3 regions of the Faecalibacterium sp. OF03-6AC genome follow, and region 2 is predicted to be linked to each of the others. Evidence: predicted binding sites of a transcription regulator. Region 2 holds the regulator's gene; each other region holds the start of a gene.
What was found. The regulator Rex, encoded in region 2, represses fermentation and respiration genes when NADH is low (regulators of the CRP and FNR family bind a similar motif). The targets are predictions, from matches to a motif close to ATTGTTAANNNNTTAACAAT.
Positions count from the first base shown of each region.

Region 1: the regulator Rex is predicted to act here: its motif matches at 1,932-1,951, upstream of fucO (lactaldehyde reductase).
Region 3: the regulator Rex is predicted to act here: its motif matches at 2,730-2,749, upstream of gap (type I glyceraldehyde-3-phosphate dehydrogenase).

Region 1 is NZ_QUEN01000001.1:356,676-362,177, reverse strand. It holds gene DXA66_RS01670 (hypothetical protein) at 1-695, opposite strand, end outside; gene DXA66_RS01665 (ABC transporter ATP-binding protein) at 689-1,390, opposite strand; gene DXA66_RS01660 (GntR family transcriptional regulator) at 1,383-1,760, opposite strand; gene fucO (lactaldehyde reductase) at 2,021-3,169, shown strand; gene DXA66_RS01650 (putative ABC transporter permease) at 3,337-4,644, shown strand; gene DXA66_RS01645 (calcium/sodium antiporter) at 4,885-5,502, shown strand, end outside.
Region 2 is NZ_QUEN01000002.1:175,230-180,731, forward strand. It holds gene DXA66_RS03010 (DNA translocase FtsK) at 1-395, opposite strand, end outside; gene DXA66_RS03015 (ClpP family protease) at 498-1,208, opposite strand; gene DXA66_RS03020 (redox-sensing transcriptional repressor Rex) at 1,440-2,081, shown strand; gene DXA66_RS03025 (thymidine kinase) at 2,168-2,785, shown strand; gene DXA66_RS03030 (ABC transporter substrate-binding protein) at 3,386-4,777, shown strand; gene DXA66_RS03035 (carbohydrate ABC transporter permease) at 4,990-5,502, shown strand, end outside.
Region 3 is NZ_QUEN01000001.1:216,916-222,417, reverse strand. It holds gene spoIID (stage II sporulation protein D) at 1-236, opposite strand, end outside; gene DXA66_RS00995 (citrate synthase) at 483-1,853, shown strand; gene DXA66_RS00990 (hypothetical protein) at 1,853-2,638, shown strand; gene gap (type I glyceraldehyde-3-phosphate dehydrogenase) at 2,837-3,868, shown strand; gene DXA66_RS14730 (hypothetical protein) at 4,371-4,769, shown strand; gene DXA66_RS00975 (nucleotide sugar dehydrogenase) at 4,897-5,502, shown strand, end outside.

The DNA of each region.
Region 1 (5,502 bases), on a different contig from region 2:
GAAACATCTACACCGCCAAGGGTGGGATAGGAAACAGCCTGCAGCATGTCGGCACTGCTGACACCGGAGCTCAGCCAGTTCTGCAGGAAGGACAGCAGGAAAAATGCCAGAATACCGGCCGGGACCATGTGCTTTTTGAACTGGTGGCCGATCATGCAAGCGGCATAGATGCACAGGATGCTGGACACCAGTGCCACCAGCCCGTTCAGCGTTTCAAAGATCAGCCAGAGCCACCCGGAGCTGCCGGTCATGCGGAAGATCTCTCGGAAGATCTCTACCACTTTCTGCCACAGCTCCGGCAGCTGCTGCAGGGCCGCGCTGTTCAGAGACAGAGCCAGCAGCATCACCGCAAAGGAGAAAATACCCACGATGCTGCTGCAAAGCATCCACACCACGCTGGAGATCAGCTTGGAAAGGATGAGCTGGCTTTCCGTCACCGGCAGGGTGTGCATCAGGTAGCCTTCGCGGCCCAGCAGATTGCGGGTGAAGCGGGTCACAATGGTCATCACGGACACCACTGCCACCGCAACGGCTACGATCATATAGGCGAACAGCAGCAGAGATGCAAAGTCGTCCTTGGAAGAGCTGCGCAGGGAAAAGCCGCTCAGCACTGCCAGCGCAACAAGGGCCAGATACAGCCCGCCATAGGTGCGGCCGGTGGCCTTGAATTCATATTTTAACAGTTGTTTCAGCATTTGAATACCTCCCGGAAATATGCATCCACGCTCATGCCCTCGGTCTCGCGCAGCTCTTCGGCATTGCGGTGGGCGAACACCCGGCCATCCTTCAAAAAGACGGCTTCGTCCAGAATTGGCTCGATATCGCCGATGAGGTGGGTGGATAGAATGACGGTCGCATCCCGGCTGTAGTTGTTCAGGATGGTGCTCAGGATATAGTCCCGGGCAGCAGGGTCCACGCCGCCAATGGGCTCATCCAGCAGGTAGAGCTTTGCGGCACGGCTCATGGCAAGGATCAGCTGCACCTTTTCCTTGCTGCCCTTGGAGAGGGTCTTGAGCCGCGCCTTCGGTTCCAGTTCCAGCCGGGCCAGCATTTCGTTTGCCTTAGCGGGGTCAAAATCGGCATAAAATTCGTGGAACATTTCCACCAGCTGCTCCACACGCATCCAGTCCGGCAGCCAGTCAGCATCCGGCAGATAGGACACGATGGCTTTGGTGTCCGGCCCGGGGGTCATGCCGGCGATCCGGATGCTGCCTGCACTGGGCTGCAGCAGACCGTTTGCCAGCTTGATGAGGGTGGTCTTGCCGCTGCCGTTGGGGCCAAGCAGCCCCACGATGCGGCCAAAGCCGATGTGCAGGTCTACATTTTCCAGTGCGGTCTTATCCTTCTGGTAGCACTTGGTCAGTGCTTCACAGCTCAAAAGTTCACTCATTGCGGTCCTCCTTTGCGTCCCAGTGTTCCAAAAGCGCGGCTGCCTGTGCGGGACTGTAGCCGATGCCGCGCATCTTTTCCAGAAAATCCGACGCCAGCGTCCGGGCGGTGTCGGCGCGAAGCTGTTCGATCAATGCAGTGTCCTCCGTAACATAGCGGCCTGCGGTGCGTTCGGTGCGCACCAGACCTTCCGTCTCCAGCTGGGCAAGGGCCCGCTGCATCGTGTTTGGGTTCACCCCGGCGGCTGCGGCCAGATCCCGTACCGAATCCAGATGCCCGCCCGGCGGGTAGGTGCCGGCCAGGATCCGGGCCTTCAGCCGTTCCACAAGCTGGGCATAGATCGGGCGGCTGGCATCAAACTGTTCGCCCATGGTATCATCTCCTCGTCTTACTGTGTTAAGCGCTTGATACAATAATACACGATTTGCTCTGTTTGTCAAGGGGAAAAAGAAAAAACAACATAAAACTGTGGGAAATTGGAAAAAGTGCCCATAAAACACTGCACATTGATAAAAATTTACAATAAATTCAAACAATTTCACATTGCAAAGTTTTTGACAATGTGTTATGCTGAAAAATAGAGAGTTCCGCCCGAAAAGCGGCGGAAAAGAGATTTGGAGGAAAAATAACTATGGCTGACCGCATTGTTCTGAATACCATCTCCTACCATGGCCACGGTGCCATTGAGAACATCGTTCCCGAACTGACCGCCCGCGGCTACAAGAAGGCTTTCGTCTGCTCCGATCCCGACCTGATCAAGTTCGGCGTCACCAAGAAGGTCACCGACCTGCTGGATGCTGCAAACTTTGCCTACGCTGTTTACAGCGAGATCAAGCCCAACCCCACCATCGCCAACGTGCAGGACGGTGTGGCCGCTTTCAAGGCTGCTGAAGCTGACTGCATCGTGACCATCGGCGGCGGCTCCTCCATGGATACCGCAAAGGCCATCGGCATCATCATCAACAACCCCGAGTTTGCGGATGTCCGCTCTCTGGAAGGCGTTGCACCCACCAAGAAGCACGCTGTGTTCACCATCGCTGTTCCCACCACCGCCGGCACTGCTGCTGAGGTCACCATCAACTACGTCATCACCGATGTGGAGAAGAAGCGCAAGTTCGTCTGCGTGGATACCAACGATATCCCCGAGATCGCCGTGGTCGATCCCGATATGATGTCCTCCATGCCCAAGGGCCTGACCGCCGCCACCGGCATGGACGCTCTGACCCACGCCATCGAGGGCTACATCACCAAGGGCCACTGCGTCATCTCCGATATGTTCCATCTGGAAGCCATCAAGCTCATCAGCCAGAGCCTGCGCGGCGCAGTGCAGAACACCCCGGAAGGCCGCGAGGGCATGGCTCTGGGCCAGTACATCGCCGGCATGGGTTTCTCCAACGTGGGTCTGGGCATCGTCCACTCCATGGCACACGGCCTGTCCGCTCTATACGACACCCCGCACGGTGTGGCCTGCGCCATCCTGCTGCCGGTGGGTCTGGAGTACAACAAGTCCGTTGCCGGTGAGCGCTACCGCGCCGTGGGCAAGGCCATGGGCGTTGTGGGCATCGATGCGATGAACGATGCTGCTGCCGCCGATGCAACCATCGCCGCCGTCAAGCAGCTGGGCGCAGACGTGGGCATCCCCGCAAATCTGCACGGCATCCTGAAGGAAGAGGATATCCAGTTCCTCGCCGAGTCCGCATTTGCAGATGCCTGCCGTCCCGGCAATCCCCGCGACACCAGCGTGGAGGAGATCGTGGAGCTGTATAAGAGCCAGCTGTGAGCTGTAAACTGAATCAATAAGAAAGGGCCGCTGTGCGTTTGAATGCACGGCGGCCCTTTTTGCAGGCAGGACGGCTTTTGTGAATTTTTCACAACAGCTCTTGTAGAATATGCTTAAACCGGGTACAATCAGTGTATCGACAAAATTCCACAAGCGAAAGGATGCCTATGACGCTGAACTTCTATACTCTGGGTGTTATTTATCTAGTATATTCCTTTCTGGGCTGGGTGGCTGAGACGGTAGTCGCGACCATCCGGGGCGGAAGGTTTGCCAACCGCGGTGCGGCGGCAGGCCCGTTCTGCTTTATCTACGGTACCACCGGTGTGCTGCTGGCCGTGAGTTTCAGCGACCTGCGCACCGAGCCGGTCTACCTGTTCTTTGCCTGTATGATGGCGGCAACGGTGATGGAATGGATCACCGCCAAGCTGCTGGAACGCCTGCACCGCCGCAAGTGGTGGGACTATTCCGGAAAAAAATTCAATCTGAACGGCTATGTGTGCCTGCAGTATTCGCTGCTGTGGGGTGCGCTGGGCACGGCAAGTGTGCTGTGGGGCAATAATGTGTTGCTGCAGCTGTGCGCGCATATCCCTGTCTGGCTGCTGCGCCCGGCAGTATGGGTCTCGCTGACGGTGGCGGTACTGGACCAGATCGGTTCGGCGGTGCTGGTGCAGCAGTATGCGGCCCGGCACCCGATGCTGGAGCAGCTCAACCAGAGACTGGGGGAGCGGTCGGACACGCTGCGCCGCAGGATCGCGCTTTACATTGAAAAACGCATCCAGTATGCTTACCCGGCTGCGGCCCGGCAGGAGCAGACTGCGCTCCGGAAGGGGGAAAAGAACTTTCTCAGCGTGTCCGACCTGCTGTGGCTGTTCGTGATCGGCGCGTTTCTGGGCGACATGGTGGAGACGGTGTTCTGCCGCGTGACGGCAGGCGTGTGGATGAGCCGCTCCAGTCTGGTCTGGGGGCCGTTCAGCGTGGTGTGGGGGCTGGCACTGGTGATGGCTACAGTGCTGCTGCGGCAGGAAAAGGACAAAAGCGACCGCTATCTGTTCGCCTTCGGCACCGTCATGGGCGGTGTGTACGAATACGTGTGCAGCGCCGTCACCGAGCTGCTGTTCGGCACCGTGTTCTGGGACTACAGCAAGTTCAAGTTCAATCTGGGCGGGCGCATCAACCTGCTGTACTGCTTTTTCTGGGGCATTGCAGCGGTGGCGTGGATGCGCTACGGCTATCCGCTGGTGGAAAAGGGCATGGCAAAGGTGCGCAGCCATATCCGCCCGTGGGTAACTGCGGTGCTGGCCGTATTCATGGCGGTGAACATGCTCACCAGTGCGCTGGCCCTTGCCCGCTACGATGCCCGCACCAGCGGCGAAGCGCCCAAAAACAGCATCGATACGCTGCTGGATGCGCATTTTGACGATGCCCGCATGGAGCGCATTTATCCCAATGCCAAAAAAGTAGCCAAGGCTGGCTGAAATTTCAACGTTCCTCTTGCACTTTGGTGCAAAAACCGGTATAATACGTTTCGGATAAAAGGGAGTAAAGGGCGCTCGTTTTGCAAAAACGGTGCGCTGTGGCGCAGCGACATCCCGGCAGAAATGCCCGCTGTGTCACCGGATGCTTGAGACTTTTATTACACCTTCCCATTTCTGGGCAGGATGTAATAAAGGTCTCTTTTTTATTGCCGCTCTGCCAAAAACAAAAGGAGAAAAACTATGCTCATTCCTGTTTTGCTGTTCATCGTGGGCCTGCTGTGCCTCATCAAGGGCGGTGACTGGTTCGTGGATGGTGCCACGGGCATTGCCCGTCGCTTCCATGTGCCGGAGCTGCTCATCGGTGCCACCGTGGTGTCCATCGGCACCACCCTGCCGGAGGTGATGGTCTCCACCACCTCGGCTCTCACCGGCCACGGCGAGATCGCCTACGGCAACGCCATCGGTTCGATCATCTGCAATGCATCGCTCATTGCGGCCATCACCATTGCGGTGAAGCCGGGCAAGGTAGACCCCAAGAGCCTGCGCACGCCGGTGCTTTTTTTCTTTGTGGCAGCGGCCTTCTATGCCGGGGTGGCCTACACCACCGGCTACTTCTCCCGCCCGGTGGGCCTGATCCTTCTGGCCATGTTCGCAGCGTATATCATCTGCAACGTGATGGCCATGAAGAACGCCCCCGCCCCGGAAGAAGAGGAAGAACCGGAAGAAAATGCATCCTTTGCCAAGGAGCTGGGTTTGCTGGCCGTGGGCGCGGTGCTCATTGCTGTGGGCGCGAATCTGCTGGTGGATAACGGCACCCTGATCGCACAGGCACTGGGCGTGCCGGAGTCGGTGATCGCG
Region 2 (5,502 bases):
CCGATCCATGCATTCACACCGTTTGCGTAGCAGGCAGCCGTCATCTGAAATGCTGACATGCCCTGCGGCTGGATATCAGAAAAAACGATCACCGTGCCGCAGGCAAACACCAGCCCAAGAATCAGCTTGAAGATCTTGGGCAGAAGGTCTTCGCCCCGGGTATACTGCACAGCAAGGCAGCACACTGCCGCGCCCAGCACAAAGCTGCCGCAGCCAAAAAGTCCGAACAGCACATCGTGCAGGGCCTTCCATGCCGAATCTCCCTCCACAAAGGCCAGCACCACCAGCAAAAGGCCTGCAAACAGGGTGCCAAGCCCCGCCGGAAGCCGCTGCTCGGCCCGCTTTTTGCGCGATGCTGCGCGCCGTGTTGTCGTTTTACGTTTTTTTGTTGCCATGTTTCTTTGTTCCCCGCGTTTGTAGTAGACACACTATTTGATTTTATTATTGTACCACGCAGGGAAGAAAATGGCAAACCTATTGTTGTACAAAATCGGCCTTCATTTGCGTTCGATCTCTTTATACAGCCACGCCAGCGCATCCGAAAGCCCGCCCAGCTCGTCGATGAGCTTTTCCTTCACGGCCCGGCGTCCATCCAGCACGGTGCCCATGTCCATCACCAGCTCGCCGGTGTGGAGCATCAAGTCGGTGTAGCGTTTTTCGGTCATGCCGCTGTGGGCCGCTACGAAGCCGGTGATGCGCTGCTGCATCTGCTCAAAGCTGCGCATGGTCTGCGGCACCCCCAGAATGACACCGGAATGCCGCACCGGGTGCACGGTCATGGTGGCTGTGGGCACGATGAAGCTGCGTCGGGCGCTGACGGCAAGCGGGATGCCGATGGAGTGCCCACCGCCCAGCACAAGCGTTGCACTGGGTTTGGACACGCTGGCGATCAGCTCCGCCAGCGCAAGGCCTGCTTCCACATCACCACCTACCGTGTTCAGCAGCACCAACAGGCCCTCGATGCGAGGGTTCTCCTGCGCGGCCACCAGTTGTGGGATCACATGCTCATACTTCGTGGTCTTCTGGCCCTGCGGCGCTTCCGAATGGCCTTCGATCTGGCCGATGACGGTCAGGCAGTGGATCACATGCTCCCCGCGGGCCAGCGTGACCGTGCCCAGATCTTCGATCTCTTCCTTTTCCAGCCGACGCTCGTCGGTCAGCTGCGTTTCATCGTTCATATGCTTTCCTCCTGCGTTTTCTGTCAGCATTCCCCAGCCTGTGCCGGGCTATGCAGACCCGCTGCAGCAAAAAAGCGGTAACATTTCATAAATTTTTTTTGAGAATGATTTGACATTCTCCATCGGTGCAGTATACTTTAAATAATTGATTGTAATATCTGCAATATGGACCCGTAAACGGATCGGGGTTTCTCTGCGCCGCATCTGTAAAGCAGGCAGCTGCGGCAAGTACTGCGATAGAGCGAAAGGAGAAAGTATTCTATGAACACCCCTGCAAAGGCTTCACTTCCCGTTATCAAGCGTCTTCCCAAATATTACCGCTATCTGCGCTCTCTGCAGGTGGACGGCATCAACAGCATTTCTTCCCGCGAGCTGGCTGCTCAGATGGGCACCACCGCTTCGCAGGTACGGCAGGACTTCAACTGCATCGGCGATGTGAATGGCCGGCAGGGCATCGGCTACTCGGTGGAAAACCTGCTCTCCATTCTGGAAGGCCTGCTGTTCGGCAACGGTGACCGCCTGCCCACCATCCTGATCGGCTGCGGCCGTCTGGGCAAGGCAGTGAGCCGCTTTATCACCACCGATACCAACGGCTACCGCCTGATCGCCGCCTTTGATGTGGCACAGAGCGAGGTAGGCAAGGAGATCAGCGGCATCCAGATCCGCCATATCGACGAGCTGGAGTCTTTCTGTGCCGAGCATCACCCCAAGGTCGCAGTGCTCTGTGTGCCCCGCGATGGTGCGGAACAGGTCAGCGGCCGTCTGGTGGATCTGGGCATCGAGGGCTTCTGGAACTTCTCCCACTATGACCTCTCTGTGCCGTATCCCGATGTGGTGGTGGAGAACGTCCATCTGGGCGACAGCCTGATGAGCCTTGGCTACCGCCTGCGCAATCAGGACTGAAGATACCTGTTATAAGGAACAAGAGTAATAAAAGGACCCTCTCAGGCTTTGACTGAGAGGGTTCTGCTGCAAGGAGAGTTTTTCAAATGGCAAAACTGTATTTCCGCTACGGCGCAATGAACAGCGGCAAAAGCACCGCCCTGATGCAGGTAGCCCACAACTACGAAGAACAGGGGATGCGGGTGCTGATTCTCAAGCCACAGGTGGACACCAAGGGCGGCGGTGAGCTGGTGAGCCGTCTGGGCGTGCGCCGCAAGGCTGATCTGTTGATCCCGCCGGAGACAGATGTGTTCGAGGCCGTGCGCACGGCCAACGCTGACGGTGCGCCGCTGGCCTGTGTGCTGTGCGACGAGAGCCAGTTTTTCACTGCGCAGCAGGCAGAGCAGCTGTTCATGGTCACGGTGGATTTGAACATTCCGGTGATCTGCTACGGCCTGCGGGCAGATTTTTCACTCAAAGGCTTTCCCGGCTCCACCCGCCTGCTGGAGCTGGCCCACACCATCGAGGAGATGAAGACTATCTGCACCTGCGGCCGCAAGGCCATCTGCAACTGCCGCAGGGTGAACGGCAGGTTCGTCTTTGAGGGCGAGCAGGTGGCCATCGATTTGGAAAACGATGTGCAGTACGTGAGCATGTGCCCCCAGTGCTACTTCAAGGCAAAACGCGCGTTCTACGCCGAAAAAACTGCTTCGCAGGTCGAATAAGCTTGTATACAAGACTGTTGTGTTCAACGACACGGCAGTCTTTCTTTTTTTCCCCGGCCCACAGGCGCTGTCCACGCAGCAGCGCAAAATATGTCGCTGTCGATGCTTCTTCACCCCCCAAAAGGGCGAAGAAGCACCGATTTCCACGCCTGCAGACCGGTGCCGGATGCCCGCTTCACGCGATTGATATATCAGAGTGCACATTTTTTGCACTATTGATATATCAGTTTGCAAGCCCGCATCCGGGCCATTTTAATGTGTTGCTCTGCCACAATGTATGCAACATTTCCATGTTCCGAAACCGGATGTTTACAAAATTATTGCAAAATTCGACGTTCCCCCTATGATACATCCCAGTTTTCTATGCAAAATGGCGAAATATACATGTTGCACAGTTTTTCGAGCCAAGTTTATTCATTTCAGCAAAGGCATCAATTCTCGCGTGAAAACAAGAGCAATATTTGTACGTTTTTTGTTTAGATATCTGCAATTTGCGTCTTTCTTTTTGGTTGTTGTTTTGTTATCATAATTGTATACAACGGGGTATGTGCAGAACCCCCGTTCGAGATGATGTTTTCTGTATTTAGGAGGAGAACAAAAATGAGCATGGCAATTTCTCGTCGTGATTTTATGAAGGTCACCGGCGCTGTGGGCGCTGCCGGCCTTCTGGCTGCCTGCGGCGGCAACTCTGCTGCATCCAGCTCTGCTGCTTCCACCGCTTCTTCCGCTCCCGCTGCTTCTGCAGACGAGAGCCTGGCACTGTCTGACGGCCCTGTTTCCATGACCATCAGCTGGTGGGGCGGCGACAGCCGTCACGAGGCTTACCAGAACGCCATCAAGGAGTTCCAGGCTGAGCACACCAACATCACCATCGAGCCCACCTTCGCCGCATGGTCCGGCTGGGAAGAGAAGATGGCAGCTGCCTTCATCGCTGGCAACGCACAGGATGTGTGCCAGGTGAACTGGAACTGGCTGTACAACTACTCTGCTGATGGCAGCAAGTTCGTGGATCTGAACACCGTTTCCAAGTTTCTGGATCTGACCCAGTGGGATGACGCTGCTCTGGATGCCTGCTACGTTGCAAACGCTCAGCAGTGCGTGCCTGTCTCCATGACCGGCCGTATCTTCTTCTGGAACATGACCACCTTCAACAAGGCTGGCATCACCGAAGTTCCCAAGTCTCTGGATGATCTGATGGCTGCCGGCAAGGCATTCCAGGAGAAGCTGGGCGACGATTACTACCCCATGCACCTGGGCGCATACGACCGTATGATCCTGATGGTGTTCTACCTCGAGTCCAAGTACGGCAAGGACTGGGCTGATCCCGTCACCTCTACCCTGAACTACACCGAGGACGAGATCGCTGAGGGCATCGACTTCATCAAGAGCCTGGTGGATGGCCACGTCATGATGAACCTGAAGACCTACTACTCCGCTAACTCCGATACCGCTACCCACCAGTCCAACGAGTGGATCACCGGTAAGATCGCAGGTATCTTCGAGTGGGATTCCGCTGCTTCCAAGTACTCCTCCGCTCTGGATGATGCCAACAAGGACGGCTTCACCGTTGGCGAAGAGATCAAGTTCGGCGACAACAACGGCGGCTTCTCCAAGGTCTCCATGGGTCTGGCTATCACCAAGACCAGCCAGTGCGTTGCTGAGGCTGCTACCCTGATCGACTTCCTGCTGAACAACGGCAAGGGCGCTGCCATCATGGGTTCCGAGTGCGGCATCCCCGCTTCCAAGGCTGGTCTGGCTGCTGCTCAGGAAGCCGGCGCTGTCAAGGATCTGGTTGCTGAGGCAAATGCAAAGGTCATGGCCTTCACCACCAACAAGCTGGATCCCCTGTTCGAGAACAACGACCTGAAGGCTTCCGGCACCGGCATCTATCAGGAAGTGTTCGACACCGTTGACTACGACGGCGTTTCCGGTGCAGATGTTGTTGATACCCTGCTGGACGGCATGGAGTCTGTTGGTTACACCATCGGCTAAGTTTTTCTTCAGAGTGCCGCTGTGTGCGGTGACGTACATATCATAAAAGGCACCCTTTGACCAAAACGGAGGGGCACCTGCCGCCCATACGGCAGATGCCCCTTTTTTGTCAGGAATATGTTACAAATTCTTGACAAAGCTGTATCCGGTCTGTTACCCCCCCCTTCGTCCGTCTCATGCTCCGAAATTCCTTAAAAAGGAGGATTTCCCAGATGAAAGAAAGCAATGCTCCCGCCGTCGGGCGCACCCCGTTCCAGAAGTGGCTGGACAAATATCAGGGTCTGTTTTATCTGATTCCCTGGATCATCGGCTTCGTCGTCTTTAAGGCAGTTCCCTTCGGTCAGTCGCTGTACTACAGCTTCACCGATATGAACTTCTTCAAGAGCGGCACCCAGTTCGTTGGTCTGGCCAACTACATCACGGCCTTTACCACCACCAAGATCACCAAGGCGCTGCTCATCACCTTCAAGTACGCTTTCATTACCGTGCCTCTGAAGCTGGTCTTTGCGCTGTTCATCGCATACATCCTGAACTTCAAGATTGCATGCGTCAACCTGTTCCGCACGGTGTACTACATTCCCTCCATTCTGGGCGGCTCTGTTGCAATCGCCGTTCTGTGGAAGGCTGTGTTCAGCGTGGATGGCCTGCTCAACACCGTGCTGCGCGCTGTCACCTTTGGTCTGGTGCAGGGCCCCGAGTGGCTGTCTGACCCCAGCTACGCGCTG
Region 3 (5,502 bases), on a different contig from region 2:
TCCTGACGGGAAAGCTCCAACACCTGTCCGGTGGCCTGATCCTCCACCAGAAAGGTCTCGGCATCCGCAGAAGGCACGGCACCTGGCGGCTGCGCAGATGCTGCAGGCGAAGATACGGCAGAAGATGCGGGCTCTGCCCCACTGAGCACGGCGCGTGTGATCCGGTAGGCAGCCAGCGGCAGAATGCTGCCCAGCACCAGCAGGACCGCAAAGATTGGCAGAAAAAACTTTTTCATAGTCCCAAACCCTCCGACAGCGGTGTTTTTTTAATCAGAATACCGGATATACCCTGAAAAAAGATGCGAAACAGGGAAAAAGCCTTTTGTGGTGCAAGCGCAAAAAAGCACCAAACCGGCTTTTTGTGCGCTGAACGGTGCAGTTGATGCTTGAATTTACTCGTCAAAAGCGATAATATAGCATTATACCCATCATTGAGGGTGGGCGGGAAAGTATATAAATAGGATGAAAGGAGAATTCCCCTTATGAATTTTGCACATTCGGAGGTGGCAACGCTGGACCCGAACACAATGCGGACTTTGTGTGAGGAATATGTTGCCAACAACTACATCGATCCGGAGACGAGCGAACGTCTGGGGGTCAAGCGCGGCCTGCGCAACCCGGATGGCACTGGTGTGCTGGCCGGCCTGACCAACGTCTGCGACGTTGTGGGCTATAAAAAGGATCAGGAAGGCCATGTGATCCCCACTCCCGGCAAGCTGATCTACCGCGGTGTGAACATCAACGAGATCGTGGACGAGGCCTACCGCAATGACCGCTTTGTGTTTGAAGAGGTGATCTGGCTGCTGCTGTTCGGCAGTCTGCCCAACCGGGAGCAGCTGGACGATTTCTGTGAGATCCTGGCAGAGCACCGCGCCCTGCCGGAAGGCTTCATGGACACCATGAACGCCCCCTCGCCCAATATCATGAATAAGCTGCAGCGCTGCGTGCTGGGCCTTTACTCTTACGATGAGCACGCCGAGGATCTGAGTCTGGAGAACATCCTGAGCCAGAGCATCAATCTGATCGCCAGCATGCCCACCATGATGGTGAACGCTTACCAGATGAAACGCCGCTACTACGATAAGCAGAGCATGTTCTTCCACCTGCCCAAGCCCGGCCAGAGCACGGCAGAGCACATCCTGAGCACCTACCGTCCGGACCAGAAGTTCACCCACGAGGAAGCAAAGCTGCTGGATATGTGCCTGCTGGTGCACGCCGACCACGGCGGCGGCAACTGCTCCACCTTTACCACCCGTGTGCTGTCCTCCTCCGGCACCGATACCTACTCCGCAATCGCGGCGGCCATCGGTGCACTGAAGGGCCCCAAGCACGGCGGTGCCAACCTGATGGTGAACCGTCAGCTGAAGGATATCCTCAAGCATGTGGAAAACCCCGAGGACGACGATGAGGTGCGCGAGTATCTGCGCCGCATCCTGCGCAAGCAGGCGGGCGATGGCTCCGGCCTGATCTACGGCATGGGCCACGCGGTGTACACCATCAGCGACCCTCGTGAGGTGATCCTGAAGCAGCGCGCCCGCCATCTGGCCTACGACAAAGGCTTTGAGGAAGAGTATAATATGCTGTGCAGCATCGAACGGCTGGCCCCCGGCATCTTTGCCGAGGAAAAGGGCAGCACCAAGCCGGTGTGCGCCAACGTGGACCTGTTCAGCGGCCTGATCTACAACATGCTGGGCATCTCTGAGGATATTTACACCCCGCTGTTCGCCATTGCCCGTGTGCCCGGCTGGTGTGCACACCGCGTGGAAGAGGTGGTATTCGCCAACCGTATCATTCGTCCCGCTTACAAGTATCTGGGCGTGCGCCAGAAATATAAGCCGATTGAGGAACGCTGATGAATCCTTCTGTTTTGTTCGTTTTTATCCTGAGCATTCTGCTGGGCGTGCTGCGCGCGGCAGACCTTGCCTTTGGCACCGATGCCGTCACCGGTTTGTGCGTGGTCGGCTCGGTGTGGTGGCGCTATCTGGCACTGGGTATCGTGGTGCTGGCTGCAGTGCTTGTGGGCCGTACACAGCCTTCCCGCTCGGAAGCGGTGCGTAGCCGCAGGCCGCTGGCCGGTATTCTGGCTTTTGTCGGTGCAGTATGTTTTCTGGCCGCAGCGGGTGCACAGATCGCGCTGGGCGCAGCTTCCGGTCTGGGCGGCTTTGTGCGGTGCATTCTGGAATGCCTGTGCTCCGCGTGGCTCAGCACCATAGGCCGCTGCTGGCTCAGCCCCAACGAGTGGAAAAAGCCCTTTGGCGGGCTGTATCTGGCCGTGGCGGGCAGTCTGCTGTTCTACTGGAACGTGCTGCTGCGCTTTATGGAGAACAGCTCCAGCTGGCACCGCGTGACCCCTACAGCGGCGGTGTGGCAGGCGCTTGCGGCACTGGTGTTTTTGGCAGCGCTGGCCCGGGCGCTGCATGTCCCGCAGCCGGGCAATGGCAAAACACTGTGCGCAGCCGGGCTTGCCGCATTTGCACTTTGCCTGTGCTGGCAGCTGCCCTACGTACTGGTTTTGATGAGCGGCCTGAGCTGGGCCACACCGGCTGTCTGGCCGGAGATCTTTGCCGGACTGGGCCTTTGCTGCGTGGGCGGCATTGGCGGAGCGTGCGCTGCAGCCTGCTTGAACGGGGAGAGCTGACAAAAATGTTGGCACTCTGTTGGCGCAATTGCCGAAAAGCAGGGAATGAAAGGAATTAAAATCGTACAAAAGCAAAAAATGCAGTGAATGTCTTGTTAATTTTTTGGCAGATACTTGAAACTTTCTGCGTTTTGGTCTAAAATAAAGATACCGTGATTTATCCGATTATGGGTAAAATAATTAGGAGGTACTATTAACATGGCTGTTAGAGTTGCTATCAATGGTTTCGGTCGTATTGGTCGTCTGGCTTTCCGTCAGATGTTTGATGCTGAGGGTTACGAGGTCGTCGCAATCAACGACCTGACCAGCCCCAAGATGCTGGCTCACCTGCTGAAGTACGATACTGCTCAGGGTTCTTTCTGCGGCAAGATCGGCGAGGGCAAGCACACCGTCGAGGCTACCGAGGACTCCATCATTGTTGACGGCAAGGAGATCAAGATCTACGCTGTTAAGGACGCAAAGGACGCTCCCTGGGGCGAACTGAACGTTGATGTTGTTCTGGAGTGCACCGGCTTCTACACCAGCAAGGAGAAGAGCATGGCTCACATTCAGGCTGGCGCAAAGAAGGTCGTTATCTCTGCTCCCGCAGGCAACGATCTGAAGACCATTGTCTTCTCCGTCAACGAGAAGACCCTGACCGCTGAGGATCAGGTCATTTCTGCTGCTTCCTGCACCACCAACTGCCTGGCTCCCATGGCTAACACCCTGAACAAGACCTACCCCATCGTCTCCGGTATCATGACCACTGTTCATGCTTACACCGGCGACCAGATGATCCTGGATGGTCCTCAGCGCAAGGGCGATCTGCGCCGTGCTCGTGCTGGCGCACAGAACATCGTTCCCAACACCACCGGCGCTGCTAAGGCTATCGGCCTGGTCATCCCCGAGCTGAACGGCAAGCTGATCGGTTCTGCTCAGCGTGTGCCTGTTCCCACCGGCTCTACCACCATTCTGGTTGCTGTCGTCAAGGGCAAGGATGTCACCAAGGAGTCCATCAATGCTGCTATGAAGGCTGCTACTTCTGAGTCCTTCGGCTACAACGAGGATCAGATCGTTTCTTCCGATGTCATCGGCATGCGTTACGGCTCTCTGTTCGATGCTACCCAGACCATGGTCGCTAAGATCGACGACGACACCTATCAGGTTCAGGTCGTGTCTTGGTACGACAACGAGAACTCCTACACCTCTCAGATGGTCCGTACCATTAAGTACTTCGCTGAGAACTGCTAATCATAGCTCTACGCTCAAAAGCGCTTGAGGTGCCGTGCTGAATAACAGTTGATACCGGCTTTGCCGGTACGAACATGCTGTGATTGGCATGACAACAGGATATTGAGTTCAACACCCTTCCTTTTGCGGGTTTCCGTGAGGGGAAGGGTGTTTTTTTGCTGAAAAAAGCAATGGAACGAGTTTCTTTCCAAAATGAATATGTTGCAACAAAAAGACGGAATAAAGTACGGAAATCTTAGCCATGAAGCAGGCAATGATACAGCTGAAAAGTATTGTATCCCAAAGGAAAAAATGGTAAAATGTTTTTAGTGTCGATAAATACATTTACGAAATTGATATTGATGATTCTGGAAATAAAATGTCAATGAATTGCGGCGTAAATCAGTCAAAAACCTGGGCGTAAATGCGTCCGGGCTTTTTGTGATGTAAAGGAAACCGGGCCGGAGTTTGGCACGGTATGGGGATGAGATCCCTAAATGGGGAAAGCGACGGGAAAGGAAAAATGAAAGAGAAATTGAGGCTTGCTGTTTTTGGCCACAAAAGGTGGTCGAGAGAGGGCGGAGTAGAGATCGTTGTCAAAGAGCTCTGCACCCGAATGGCACAGAATGGTTGTGACGTGACCTGCTACAATAGAGCAGGCCATCATGTGAGTGGTGCAGAGTACGATGATGCCAGTAAAATTGAATACGCTGGAATCTGCCAGAAATATGTTCCGACCATTCAGCGGAGAGGGGATGGAGATATAATACGCGGCTGTCATAATAGGGACAAGGGTACGGCAGAGAATGAAAGGCTCCGCAACCCGAAGTTCATATTTTCTTACCCGAAGAATGAACGACTGATCTTTTTGGATGGCAGCAATGCCATCCAGAAAGAAATCTCGACCATGAGGGTGGGGTGACAGCCAGCGGACAGGCGAGCGAGCCTATCCGCTATTTGTGCTGTCTGGAAATATATTGGTTTGATGTGAAAATAGATGAGAAAAACGTTTTAACGAATAGATTTTAAAAGCGTAGGAGGAGAAAAAGGTGGAAAATTATAAGATTGCTGTTGCGGGTACAGGCTATGTTGGTTTGTCGATTGCGACCCTGCTTTCCCAGCATCATCATGTGACCGCTGTGGATATTATCCCGGAGAAGGTCGAGATGATTAATAACCGGAAGTCTCCGATTCAGGATGACTATATTGAAAAATATCTGGCAGAAAAGGATCTGGATCTGACTGCAACGCTGGATGCAAAGGCTGCATACTCGAATGCGGATTTTGTTGTGATTGCGGCCCCCACAAATTACGATAGCCACACCCAACACTTTGACACATCTGCCGTCGAAGCTGTGATCAAGCTGGTCATGGAGTATAACCCGAACGCTATCATGGTTATCAAGTCTACGATTCCTGTGGGCTATACGGCAAGTGTAAGAGAAAAGTTCAACAGCAAAAATATCATTTTCAGCCCGGAATTCCTGCGTGAATCCAAGGCCCTCTACGATAACCTGTATCCTTCCCGCATTATCGTTGGAACTGACCTGAACGATGAGCGTCTGGTAGAAGCTGCTCATGAGTTTGCCGGTCTGTTGCAGGAAGGTGCAATCAAAGAGAACATTGACACGCTGTTCATGGGCTTCACTGAGGCC